2 regions of the Bradyrhizobium sp. AZCC 1610 genome follow, and region 2 is predicted to be linked to the other one. Evidence: riboswitches for the same ligand, from Rfam matches in the RefSeq annotation. Region 2 holds a riboswitch; the other holds the start of a gene.

Evidence for each region. Region 2 has a riboswitch for S-adenosylmethionine ahead of V1279_RS26665 (hypothetical protein). Riboswitches for the same ligand answer to the same signal wherever they lie in the genome.
Region 1: another riboswitch for S-adenosylmethionine. It lies ahead of V1279_RS00680 (O-succinylhomoserine sulfhydrylase); the one in region 2 lies ahead of V1279_RS26665 (hypothetical protein).

What each region holds. Positions count from the first base shown of each region.
Region 1 covers NZ_JAZHRR010000001.1:140,081-145,580, reverse strand. The annotation lists gene V1279_RS00695 (MATE family efflux transporter) at 1-736, opposite strand, end outside; gene V1279_RS00690 (PQQ-dependent sugar dehydrogenase) at 945-2,291, shown strand; gene V1279_RS00685 (2'-deoxycytidine 5'-triphosphate deaminase) at 2,438-3,544, opposite strand; SAM riboswitch at 3,667-3,746, shown strand; gene V1279_RS00680 (O-succinylhomoserine sulfhydrylase) at 3,817-5,010, shown strand; gene V1279_RS00675 (SGNH/GDSL hydrolase family protein) at 5,097-5,500, opposite strand, start outside.
Region 2 covers NZ_JAZHRR010000001.1:5,402,379-5,407,878, reverse strand. The annotation lists gene phnA (phosphonoacetate hydrolase) at 1-13, shown strand, start outside; gene phnY (phosphonoacetaldehyde dehydrogenase) at 25-1,476, shown strand; gene V1279_RS26665 (hypothetical protein) at 2,062-2,265, opposite strand; SAM-I-IV-variant riboswitch at 2,302-2,401, opposite strand; gene V1279_RS26660 (hypothetical protein) at 2,526-2,843, opposite strand; tRNA gene V1279_RS26655 (tRNA-Ile) at 3,285-3,360, opposite strand; gene V1279_RS26650 (TAXI family TRAP transporter solute-binding subunit) at 3,529-4,494, shown strand; gene V1279_RS26645 (ABC transporter substrate-binding protein) at 4,675-5,500, opposite strand, start outside.

The sequences.
Region 1 (5,500 bases), 5.3 Mb from region 2:
GCGCGCGGCCCGAGAACAGATACCAGGACATCACGGAGATGCTGATCAGATAGGCGATCAGCGAGCCCGCCGCGACGCCGCGCATGCCGAATTGCGGGATCGGGCCGAGGCCCAAGCCCAGCGTGCCGCCGAGAATGATCTGGCAAATGGCCGACGAGAGCATCATTAACGACGGCAGCTTCATGTTGCCGGTGCCGCGCAAAATGCCGGACATCGTGTTCATCAGCCACGGCACCACGGCGCCACCGAAGAAGATCTGCGTATAAGCCACCGCCTGCGTCAGCACATTGCCGCGTCCGCCGAGCAGTTCCAGAAGCTTTGGCCCGAAGATCAGCATGCCCAGCATGAATACAAGCCCGAAGCAGAGGCCGATCAGCAGCGCATGCGCGGCCAGGGTCGAGGCGCGGTCGATATCACCGGCGCCGAGCGCGCGCGCAATCGCTGAGGCCACGCCGCCGCCCATGGCGCCGCCCGACATGGTCATGGTCAGGATCACGATCGGAAACACCAGCGCCATCGCCGCCAGCGATTCCACGCCCAGCCGGCCGATATAGGAGGTCTCGGCGATCACGACACAGGTGCCCGCGGTCAGCGCGATCACGTTCGGCCAGGCGAGCCACAGCAGCGTGCGCAGGATCGGGCCGTCCAGCAGCGCGTTCTTCGCCGGCGCTTCTGGCGGCGGAAGCGGGCGTTCCTTCTCGTCGACGGGAATTTCGGCAACGCCGATATCGGACATTTCTGCTCCCGCGCGCGGACTTGGGGCCACGCCGCGCCGCTTCCTAGCACGGCGGGGGGTGATTCCACGTGCGCCCGGCGCAATGGGGGCCTGCGGGATTGCAGGTGGGCCGCCATTTCGGACGGGTTCACGGGGAATTCATGCCGGGTCGAGAACGTTCAGGCGCGCATCGCATTGGTAATGGCAAGATCCCTCTGGGAGCGCTGCCATGCGCAAAAACATCCACCTCGCCCTGTGCGTCGGCGCGCTGGCGCTGCCGCTGGCCGCCTGCAACGACCCCAAGGAAACTGCGACCGACACTGCGACCGTGGCGCAGAGTTATGGTCCTTCGCCCGACCTGCCGCCGCCGGAACATTCCTGGATCCCGACGGTCGCCATCGCTACCGTCAACCGCTGGCCCGATGGCGCCAAGCCGATCGCCGCCAATGGCATGACCGTCGCCGCCTTCGCGACCGGGCTCGATCATCCGCGCACGGTCTATGTGCTGCCGAACGGCGACGTGCTGGTCGCCGAGAGCAACGCCCCGCCGAAGCAGGGCGGCATGAGCATCAAGGGCTTCATATACGGGTTGGCGCAGAGTCGGGCGGGCGCAGGCGTCCCGAGCGCCAACCGCATCACGCTGTTGCGCGACGCCGATGGCGACGGCGTTGCCGAGACAAGAAGCACCTTCATCAGCAACCTGAACTCGCCGTTCGGCATGGTGCTGGTTGGCGAGGATTTCTATGTCGCCAATTCCGATGCGATCATGAAATTCCCCTATTCGACCGGCGACACCAAGATCAACGCTCCCGGCGTCAAGCTTGCGGACCTGCCCGCCGGCACGCTCAATCACCACTGGACCAAGGATCTCACCGCCAGTCCGGACGGCACCAAGCTGTATGCGACCGTCGGCTCCAACAGCAATATCGGCGAGAACGGCATGGACGCCGAGAAGGATCGCGCCGCCGTGCTGGAAGTCGACCGCGCAAGCGGCCAATCGCGCATGTTCGCGTCCGGCTTGCGCAATCCGAACGGCCCGGCATGGAATCCGCAGACCGGCGAACTCTGGGTCGTCGTCAACGAGCGCGACGAACTCGGCAACGATCTTGTCCCCGACTACATGACCTCGGTGAAGGACGGCGCGTTCTACGGCTGGCCGTACAGTTATTTCGGAGATCGTGTCGACACGCGCGTCGAGCCGCGACGGCCGGATATGGTGCAGAAAGCGATGGCGCCGGACTATGCGCTCGGCGCGCATACGGCTTCGCTCGGGCTGGCGTTCAACACCGGCAATCTGTTTCCGCCGGAGATGGAAGGCGGCGCCTTCATCGGCCAGCACGGCTCGTGGAATCGCAAGCCCCGCGCCGGCTACAAGGTGATCTTCGTTCCGTTCAAGGACGGCAAGCCTTCGGGTGCGCCGCAGGACGTGCTGACCGGCTTCCTCAACGACAAGGGCGAGGCGCAGGGCCGCCCCGTCGGCGTGCGGCTCGACAAGCAGGGCGCGCTGCTGGTTGCGGACGACGTCGGCAACACGATCTGGCGCGTGACGCCGGCGGCGAAATCGGCGTCGCGGTAGGCCGACGTTCTCGTGCCCCGGACGCAGCGCAGCACGCAGTGATGCGCTGCAGAGCCGGGGTCCTGCTGAATTGGCGTACCGAGGAAGTTGGGTCCCGGCTCTGCGGAGCAGCGTTACACGCTGCACCGCGTCCGGGACGCAACACGCTACACCCGGAAATGCTTGGAGAGCTTCAGGCCCTGCGCCTGGTAGTTCGAGCCGATGCGCTGGCCGTACATGGCGTCGGGCCGCGACAGCATCTTTTCGTATACCAGGCGGCCGACGATCTGGCCATGCTCGAGGATGAACGGCACCTCGCGCGAGCGCACTTCGAGCACGGCGCGCGAGCCCTGCCCGCCGGCACCGGCGTAGCCGAAGCCGGGATCGAAGAATCCCGCATAGTGGACGCGGAATTCGCCGACCAGCGGATCGAACGGCACCATTTCCGCGGCGTAGTCCGGCGGGATCTGCACGGCCTCCTTCGAGGCCAGGATGTAGAATTCACCGGGATCGAGGATGAGGCTGCCGTCAGGACGTGCCGGGATCGGCTCCCAGAATTCATCGACCGCATAGCCGCCGCGTCGATCGATATCGACCACGCCGGTGTGGCGCTTGGCGCGGTAGCCGACGAAGCCTGAGGTATTCTCGCCGGAGAGATCGACGGACAGCGCCACGCCGTTGGCCAAATCCGCATCGTCGATATCGACCAGCCGCTCGGCGCCGTGCAGCGCGTCGAGTTCGTCGGCGTTGAGGACGGCATCTCCGGCGCGGAAGCGCACCTGTGAGAGCCGGGAGCCCTCGCGCAGCAACACCGGAAACGTCTTCGGGCTGATCTCGGCATAGAGCGGGCCGTGATAGCCGGCGCCGATCATGTCGAAGCGGCGGGTGCCGTCGGCAATCACGCGGGTGAAGACGTCGAGCCGCCCGGTGGAGCTCTTCGGATTGGCGGCCGCCACGATCTGCCGCGGCAGCGCGAGGCTTTCCAGCAGCGGCACGATGTAGACGCAGTTGGTCTCCAGCACCGCGCCGTCCGAAAGGTCGATCTCGTGCAGCTTCAACTCGTCGATGCGCTCGGCGACGGTGGCGCCCGGGCCGGGCAGAAAGCTCGCGCGCACCCGGTAGGCGATGTCGCCCAGCCGCAAATCGAGGCTCGCCGGCTGGATCTGGCTTTCGACAAAGGGATAGGCCGGCAGGATCAGCCCCGCATCCGCCATCGCCGCGATCATGCGGTCGGGCAGAATTCCGTTGGCGTCGGGCGGAAGCGTGAACGGCACGGCGCGGTCCTCTGAGGTGGCCCTTTCGGATGCCCAACTGTCATCCAGACCTCATAGATATGGGCTTTCACGGGTTATCCGAAGGCCGGCTTGACTGAAAGGGCGCAAGCGAATATCAGCATGACTTATCCCGTGGTGATTTGAGCCGGCCGGCTTGCAGCCACGTTAAATAAGTCGCTAAACAGGCCGGGGACACGTGTGATCCCGGCCTGTGGAAATTTTTCCAGGCCGGTTTTTTGTGACCATTTTCCGGTGGTCACGACGGAGGTCACATGTCTGAGACTAAGGCTACCACCCGCTATCGTCCCGAAACCAGGCTGGTGCATTCCGGCGCCCTGCGTTCGCAGTTCGGAGAGACCTCCGAAGCGCTGTTCCTGACGCAAGGGTTCATCTACGACAGCGCCGAGCAATGCGAGGCGCGGTTCAAGGGCGAAGATCCGGGCTTTCTCTACTCGCGCTTCTCCAATCCCAACATCTCGATGTTCGAGCGGCGCATGATCGAGCTCGAAGGCGCCGAAGCGGCACGCGCGACCGCGACCGGCATGGCGGCGGTGACCACCGCCATCCTCGCGCCGCTGAAAGCCGGCGACCACGTGGTGGCGGCGAAGGCGATGTTCGGCTCCTGCCGCTACGTGGTGGAAGATTTGCTGCCGCGTTACGGCATCCAGTCCACCCTCGTCGACGGCCTCGACCTCGACCAGTGGAAGCGCGCGATGCAGCCCAACACCAGGACCTGCTTCCTGGAGAGCCCGACCAATCCGACGCTCGACGTGCTGGACATTCAGGCGATTGCCGAGATCGCGCACAAGGGCGGCGCGCGGCTGATCGTGGACAATGTGTTCGCAACCCCGATCTGGCAGAGCCCGCTGTCGCTCGGCGCCGACGTCGTGATCTATTCGGCCACCAAGCACATCGACGGCCAGGGCCGCTGCCTCGGCGGCATCATCCTGTCCTCGGAAGCGTTCATCGCCGAGCACATCCATAATTTCATGCGCCAGACCGGCCCTTCGATGTCGCCGTTCAATGCCTGGGTGCTGCTGAAGGGGCTGGAGACGCTGGCGGTGCGCGTACGCGCGCAGACCGAGACGGCGGCCAAGGTGGCGGACGCGCTCGCCAAGCATCCTAAGATCTCGCGGCTGATCTATCCCGGGCGATCAGATCATCCGCAGGCCGCGCTGGTGAAGAAGCAGATGCGCGCCGGCTCGACTTTGATCGGCTTCGAAGTGAAGGGCGGCAAGGCCGGCGCCTTCCGCTGCCTCAACGCGCTGCAGATCTCGCGCATCTCCAACAATCTCGGCGACGCCAAGAGCCTCGTCACCCATCCCGCCACCACGACGCATCAACGCCTGACGCCGGAGGCGCGCGCCGAACTCGGCATCAGCGAAGGTTTCATTCGCTTCTCGGCCGGGCTCGAGCATGCCGATGATCTGATCGAGGACTTTGAGGCCGCGCTGGAGATGGCGTGAAGTAGCTGCACAATCAGCCACACAACAGGTGTCTTCCCTGCGAACGCATGCGAACGCAGGGACGACGGCGTAGATTGCACCTCGACTCACATCGGCCTATAAGCCCGCACGTCCGACGGCACGCTGACGCCGAGCTTGATCTGGCCGACCGACTTGATGATGTCGTCGCCGAGCAGTTGCGCGAAGCAGGCGTAGCCCCAGTCGCTCATGTGCAAGCCGTCGGCGATCACGAAATTCTCGATCGGGATCGCCTGCTTTTCGTGCCAGTCTTTCATCACGGCGAAGCGCGGGAAGATGCCGACCTTGCGAAGCTCGGCGGTCTTGTTCAGCAGCTTCATCATCTTGCCGGCGCTTTCGGCGTGCTCGTTGACCCGCGGCGAATATTGCGGATCGATCAGCACAATGTCGGCGCCAACGGCCTGAATGCGCGTGATCCCTTCCTCGACGAGTTTTGCCGTCTCACCCGGATCGAGGTTGCGCAGCACGGCGT
Region 2 (5,500 bases):
TCTCGTAGCCTGAGGATCGATGCCATGAACGTGCCTTTCAGTTACGCGGCAAAGCGAGAGGCGATGCGGATTGCCGGCAAACACGTCACGACCGATGACGTGATCGAGGTCCGTAATCCCTACGACGGATCGCTCGTCGGCACCGTGCCGGCAGCGCGCCCCGAACACGTGCGCGAAGCGTTTGGCAAGGCGAAAGCGTTCAAGCCGAAACTGTCGCGCTTCGAGCGTCAGCAAATTCTGCAGAAGGCTGCTGAACTGCTGCGCGGTCGGCGCGCATCCTTCGCGCGTATCATTTCGGCGGAGTCCGGCCTCTGCTGGAAGGACGCGATCTACGAGTCGACGCGCGCCTACGACGTCTGGTCGTTCGCCGCACAACTCGCGGTCAAGGACGACGGCGAGTCCTATGCGTGCGACATCTCGCCGAACGGCAAGGCGCGCCGTATCCACACGCTGCGGACCCCGTTGCTGGGCGTCATCTCGGCGATCACGCCATTCAATCATCCGCTCAACATGGTGAGCCACAAGCTCGCGCCTGCGATCGCAACGAACAACCGGGTCGTTCTCAAGCCGACTGAGCTGACTCCACTGACCGCACTTGCACTCGCGGACGTGCTCTACGAAGCGGGACTGCCGCCTGAGATGCTCTCCGTGGTCACGGGTAATCCGTCCACGATGGGCGATGCGATGATCACGGATCCGGACGCAGACCTGGTTACTTTCACGGGCTCCGTACGCGTCGGCAAGCACATCGCCCGCACCGCAGGCTACAAGCGTATCGTGCTCGAACTCGGCGGCAACGATCCGCTGATCGTCATGGAGGACGCCGACCTCGACAAGGCGGCCGAGCTGGCCGTGCAGGGCGCGACGAAGAATTCGGGCCAACGCTGCACGGCGGTGAAGCGCATTCTCGTCGTCGAGAAGATCGCCGATGAATTCTCGAAATGCGTGCTCGAAAAGGCCAGGAAGCTGAAATGCGGCGACCCGGCCGATCCGGAAACCGATGTTGGCACGGTCATCAATGAGCGATCCGCTGTGCTGTTCGAAAACCGTGTCAATGACGCGGTGACGAAGGGCGCCGAGCTGCTTCACGGCAACGATCGCCAGGGCGCCCTCTATGCCCCAACCGTCGTCGACCGCGTGCCGTACGATTGCGAACTCGTGCATGAGGAGACGTTTGGACCAGTGATCCCGATAATTCGCTGTCCGAACGACATCGCAGAGGTGATCCGCATTTCCAATTCGACAGCCTACGGGCTGTCTTCCGGAGTTTGCACAAATCGCCTCGATTACATTACGCGCTTCATCAACGAACTTGAGGTCGGCACCGTGAACGTGTGGGAGGTGCCGGGCTATCGCACCGAGATGTCGCCGTTCGGCGGCATCAAGGACTCCGGGCAGGGCTACAAGGAGGGCGTTGTGGAGGCCATGAAAGGGTTCACCAACGTCCGGACGTACTCGCTGCCCTGGCAGAGTTAAGTTGTTGCGGAGCCGCTCATGCTTTTTGAGACTTGGCTCAATCCCGATTGAAGGAGGTCGGAGCAATTCAGTTGTGGGTAAGGATTTTTGCCTGCAATCGCGCCGAAGAGCCCGTTGTCGGGCAGGCCCATTGGCGTTTTTCAAGTTGCGCGATCATTGAATAGTGCCCCTGATTTGCCCGACGTGTCAAAATGTTCTCGCGGGATTGCAAGCATCCAGGCCAGCGACCATTGCTACTTTGCATGGGGTTGTTTTCGATATTTTGGTTGGGACCGCGAACCACGTCGGCCTTGCGGCTGTCTTTCCCGTTGATGATCGCAGGATGGCTTGCTGAGCCGTAGCTCGCGGATGCGCTCGCCTTCGCCCAAGTGGGCTTCGGCGCGGCAGCCTCACTCGCTTCGCGAGCGAAGGCTGGTGGGCCCGGCAGATATCAAATTTCTCTACAATATCTTGCACTTAGCACGAAGGTGGTAACCAAAAAGCCCCATTGAAGCGATTGCGCTTTTTAACGTGGCATTACCACCAAGATGCGCGAGGATGTTTCCAACATCAATCGGCGATCACCGGATGATGCGGCGCGCTCGATCACATCCCGGCGGCTTGCAGCATCGCAATGGTCTTGGCGAGCGTCAGGGCGGGATAATTGTTCATTACTTCCTGCACCAGCTCGCGCTCCCACGGCGTCAGGCCGGCGAGCAGCGCCGCGTCGGCGCTCACCAGCGCGACCTCGCCGGGGAACGCCAGTACGGCGCCGGCACCGATCAGAAATTTCCGTCGTGACTGCAGCAAAAAAAATCCTCCAAGATTGCACACGCATCTGGAGGACTGGCGACCTACTGTTGCCCATTCGGGCCACATCGTCGTGCCACCGTTGCCGGTCTAAGGCTGGTTGGCGGGGCCGTCAGGCCCTCTCAGGATGCTAGGCGTTTCCGCCTGTTTCAATATGGGGTTTTCGGTCCTAATGTCGAGGCCGCGAGCGCTGATTTTTGCAGCGCTCTGCTAGGATCGCCGGATGACGAATCCCCCGGCGGTCGGCGAAGTTCGCGCATTCACCGGGTCTCGCTGGCCGAGGCTCCGACCGCTTTGGCCAACTCCGCCAGCAATTCAGTGTTGCACTTCCACCCGTTATCTTTCAGCCACTCGATTGCCTCGGGTAGGGTTTCCGTTGTGAATTGGAACGACTGGCCATCTCCGCACGCGAGAGCGCCGCCGCATATATAGCCATCCTCGATCCTAACTACTTCCTCGGGATCGATGTCTGGAGGCAGAATCTGGTTACCTTCCTCATCGGATTGCATTTCACCGAGTACTTCATACTGGCAAATTTCGAGCACTGCGTTGTTGTCGGCTTCCTTGTCCAGCCGCAAGTATTCGGTCCATGTACTGGCGATGGTCGAGCTTCTTGGGATGCCAGAATTTTCGGATACTCGGTTTCCATCAGACTGCTCCCAAGCGTCGCGATGCCATTTCTAAGAGCTGGCGCCTAGGTGATAGTCTGTCGCCGCACCACTTTTGGCCTGTAATCGCGCCGAGGCAACGCCATGGGCGGTTCTGCAAACTGCGCGATGATGGAATAGTGCTGGTGATTTGCCCGACGTGTCAAATGTCTTGGCGGGTAAAGCATCCATGCCGGCGATCCCCTGCTACTTTGCATGGGGTTGTTTTCGATATTTTAGTTGGGGGCGAGAACCGCGTCGGCTTTGCAGTCGGGAAGCGTGGCTTGCCGAGCCGTAGCTCGCGGCCAAATAGCCCGCCTTCGCCCTTCGGGCTCCGGCGCGGCAGCCTTCTCTCGCTTCGCGAGCGAAGGCTGGTGGGCCCGGCAGGACTCGAACCTGCAACCAGACCGTTATGAGCGGCCGGCTCTAACCATTGAGCTACAGGCCCCGCCGCGGCGGCCGGGAGAAGCGGCCGGCAACGGTGCCGCCATCGTTTACAGGCATGACAGCGATACGGCAATGCCGCCCTTGGGAGCCAAGAACGGGCTTTCATCAAGCCCCGCGCTTGCCTACAACCTCCGTTGCATCATTCGTCACCGAACGCTTGAGGCTAGAAATGAAACTCGCTGGAATCGTCTGGGCCGGTTTGCTTTTGCTCGCGGGCGGCGCCGCGGCGCAGGAGGGAGGCAAGGCCATTACCAAGACCACAATCAGCCTGGGAACCGCGACGCCGGGCGGCGGCTTTCCCGTCTACGGCAATGCCTTCGCGGAGGTGATGAACGCCGCCGACCCGGCACTCTCGATCGAGCCGCGCAACACCAAGGGCTCCAACGAAAACATCCCGCTGCTGGAATCCGATCAGCTCGACATCGCGCTGGTGGCCGGCGAGCCGTCCTATGAGGCCTTCATGGGCATCGGGCGGGCGGCAACGAAACTGAAGATCCTCACCGCGATGTATTCCAGCCCCGGCATGTTCGTGGTGCGGGCGGACAGTCCCTACAAGACGATCAGGGATCTGGTCGGCCAGCCGGTCGCGTTCGGCGCGAAGGGCTCCGGCCTGCCGATCCTGTCGCGCTATATGCTCGACGGCATCGGGCTGAAGCAGGATGAGGACTTCAAGTCGATCTATCTTGATCGCGCCGGCGACGGCCCCGCCATGGTGCAGGACGGCCGTGCCGCCGCGCTGTGGGGCGCGGGCATCGGCTGGCCGGGATTTGCCGCGATGGTGCAGGCGCCGGGCGGCGCCCGCTTCATCGCGCCCGACGCCAGCGAGATCGCGCGCGTCCGCGCCAAGCACGCTTTTCTCAAGCCGCTGACGGTCCCCGCCAACAGCTATCCCAACCAGCCGGCGGCCATCGATTCCGTCGGCTCATGGAGTTTTGTGCTGGCGCGCGAGAGCCTGCCCGACGACGTCGCCTACCGGCTGGCACGCACGCTGCACGGCGCCGAGGGCGCGCTTTGCAAGAAGCTGCCGCAGGCCTGCGAGACCACGGCCGCGAACACGATTGCGGCTGCGCCGAATGCAGCGCTGATCCATCCCGGCGTGATGAAGTATTTCCGCGAGGCGGGGGTGGTGAAGTAGCTTCGCTTTCCCTGCCCGTTCCCCGGACGCTGCGCAGCACCTAAAGCGCGTTCACGAGCGTCTTCGACGCGCTATGGTGATGCGCTGCTGATCCGGGGTCCATGTTGCTGGCGGCATGGTAGGTCCCGGCTCTGCGGCGCGTCATTTCATGCCGCGCCGCGTCCGGGACACGATACTTGATTATTTCTTCGCCATCGCACACGCCGGATCCGGCGGGCCGAACGCTTCATCGCCCGGGATCTTGGCGAGGATCTGATAATAGTCCCACGGATATTTCGATTCCTCCGGCTTCTTGACCTGCACCAGCCACAGGTCATGCACCATCAGATTGTCCTCGCGCAGTTTGCCGTTGCGGGAAAAGAAATCCTCGATCGGCTTTTCGCGCATCTTCGCCGCCACTTTCAGCGGCTCGTCGGTGCCGGCCTCCTTGATCGCGTTGAGATAGCTCATGACCGAGGAATAGACGCCGGCCTGCCACATCGTCGGCATCCGGTTCATCTTGGCGAAATAGCGCTTCGACCATTCCCGGGTCTTGTCGTCCATGTCCCAGTAGAACGACGTCGTCAGCAACAGGCCTTGGGCTGCCGGCAATCCCAGCGAATGGATGTCGGTGATCAGCGCGAGCAGTGCCGCCATCTGCTGGCCGCCCTTGAATACGCCGAACTCGGCGGCGGTCTTGATCTCGTTCATGTTGTTGGGCGGACCCGCCGCGATACCGATGATCTTGGCCTTGGAAGCCTGCGCCTGCAGCACGAAGGACGACAGATCAGGCGTTGCCAGCGGCGGACGCACCGAGCCCAGCACCTTGCCACCATTGGCGGTGACGACGGTAGAAGCGTCGCGTTCCAGCGCGTGGCCGAAGGCATAGTCGTCGGTGATGAAGAACCAGCTGTCGCCGCCGCGCTTGACCACGGCCTGCGCGGTGCCTGCCGCGAGCGAACGGGTGTCGATCACCCACTGCATCGCGTAGGGCGAGCAGAATTTGCCGTGGAAATCCGCGGCCAGC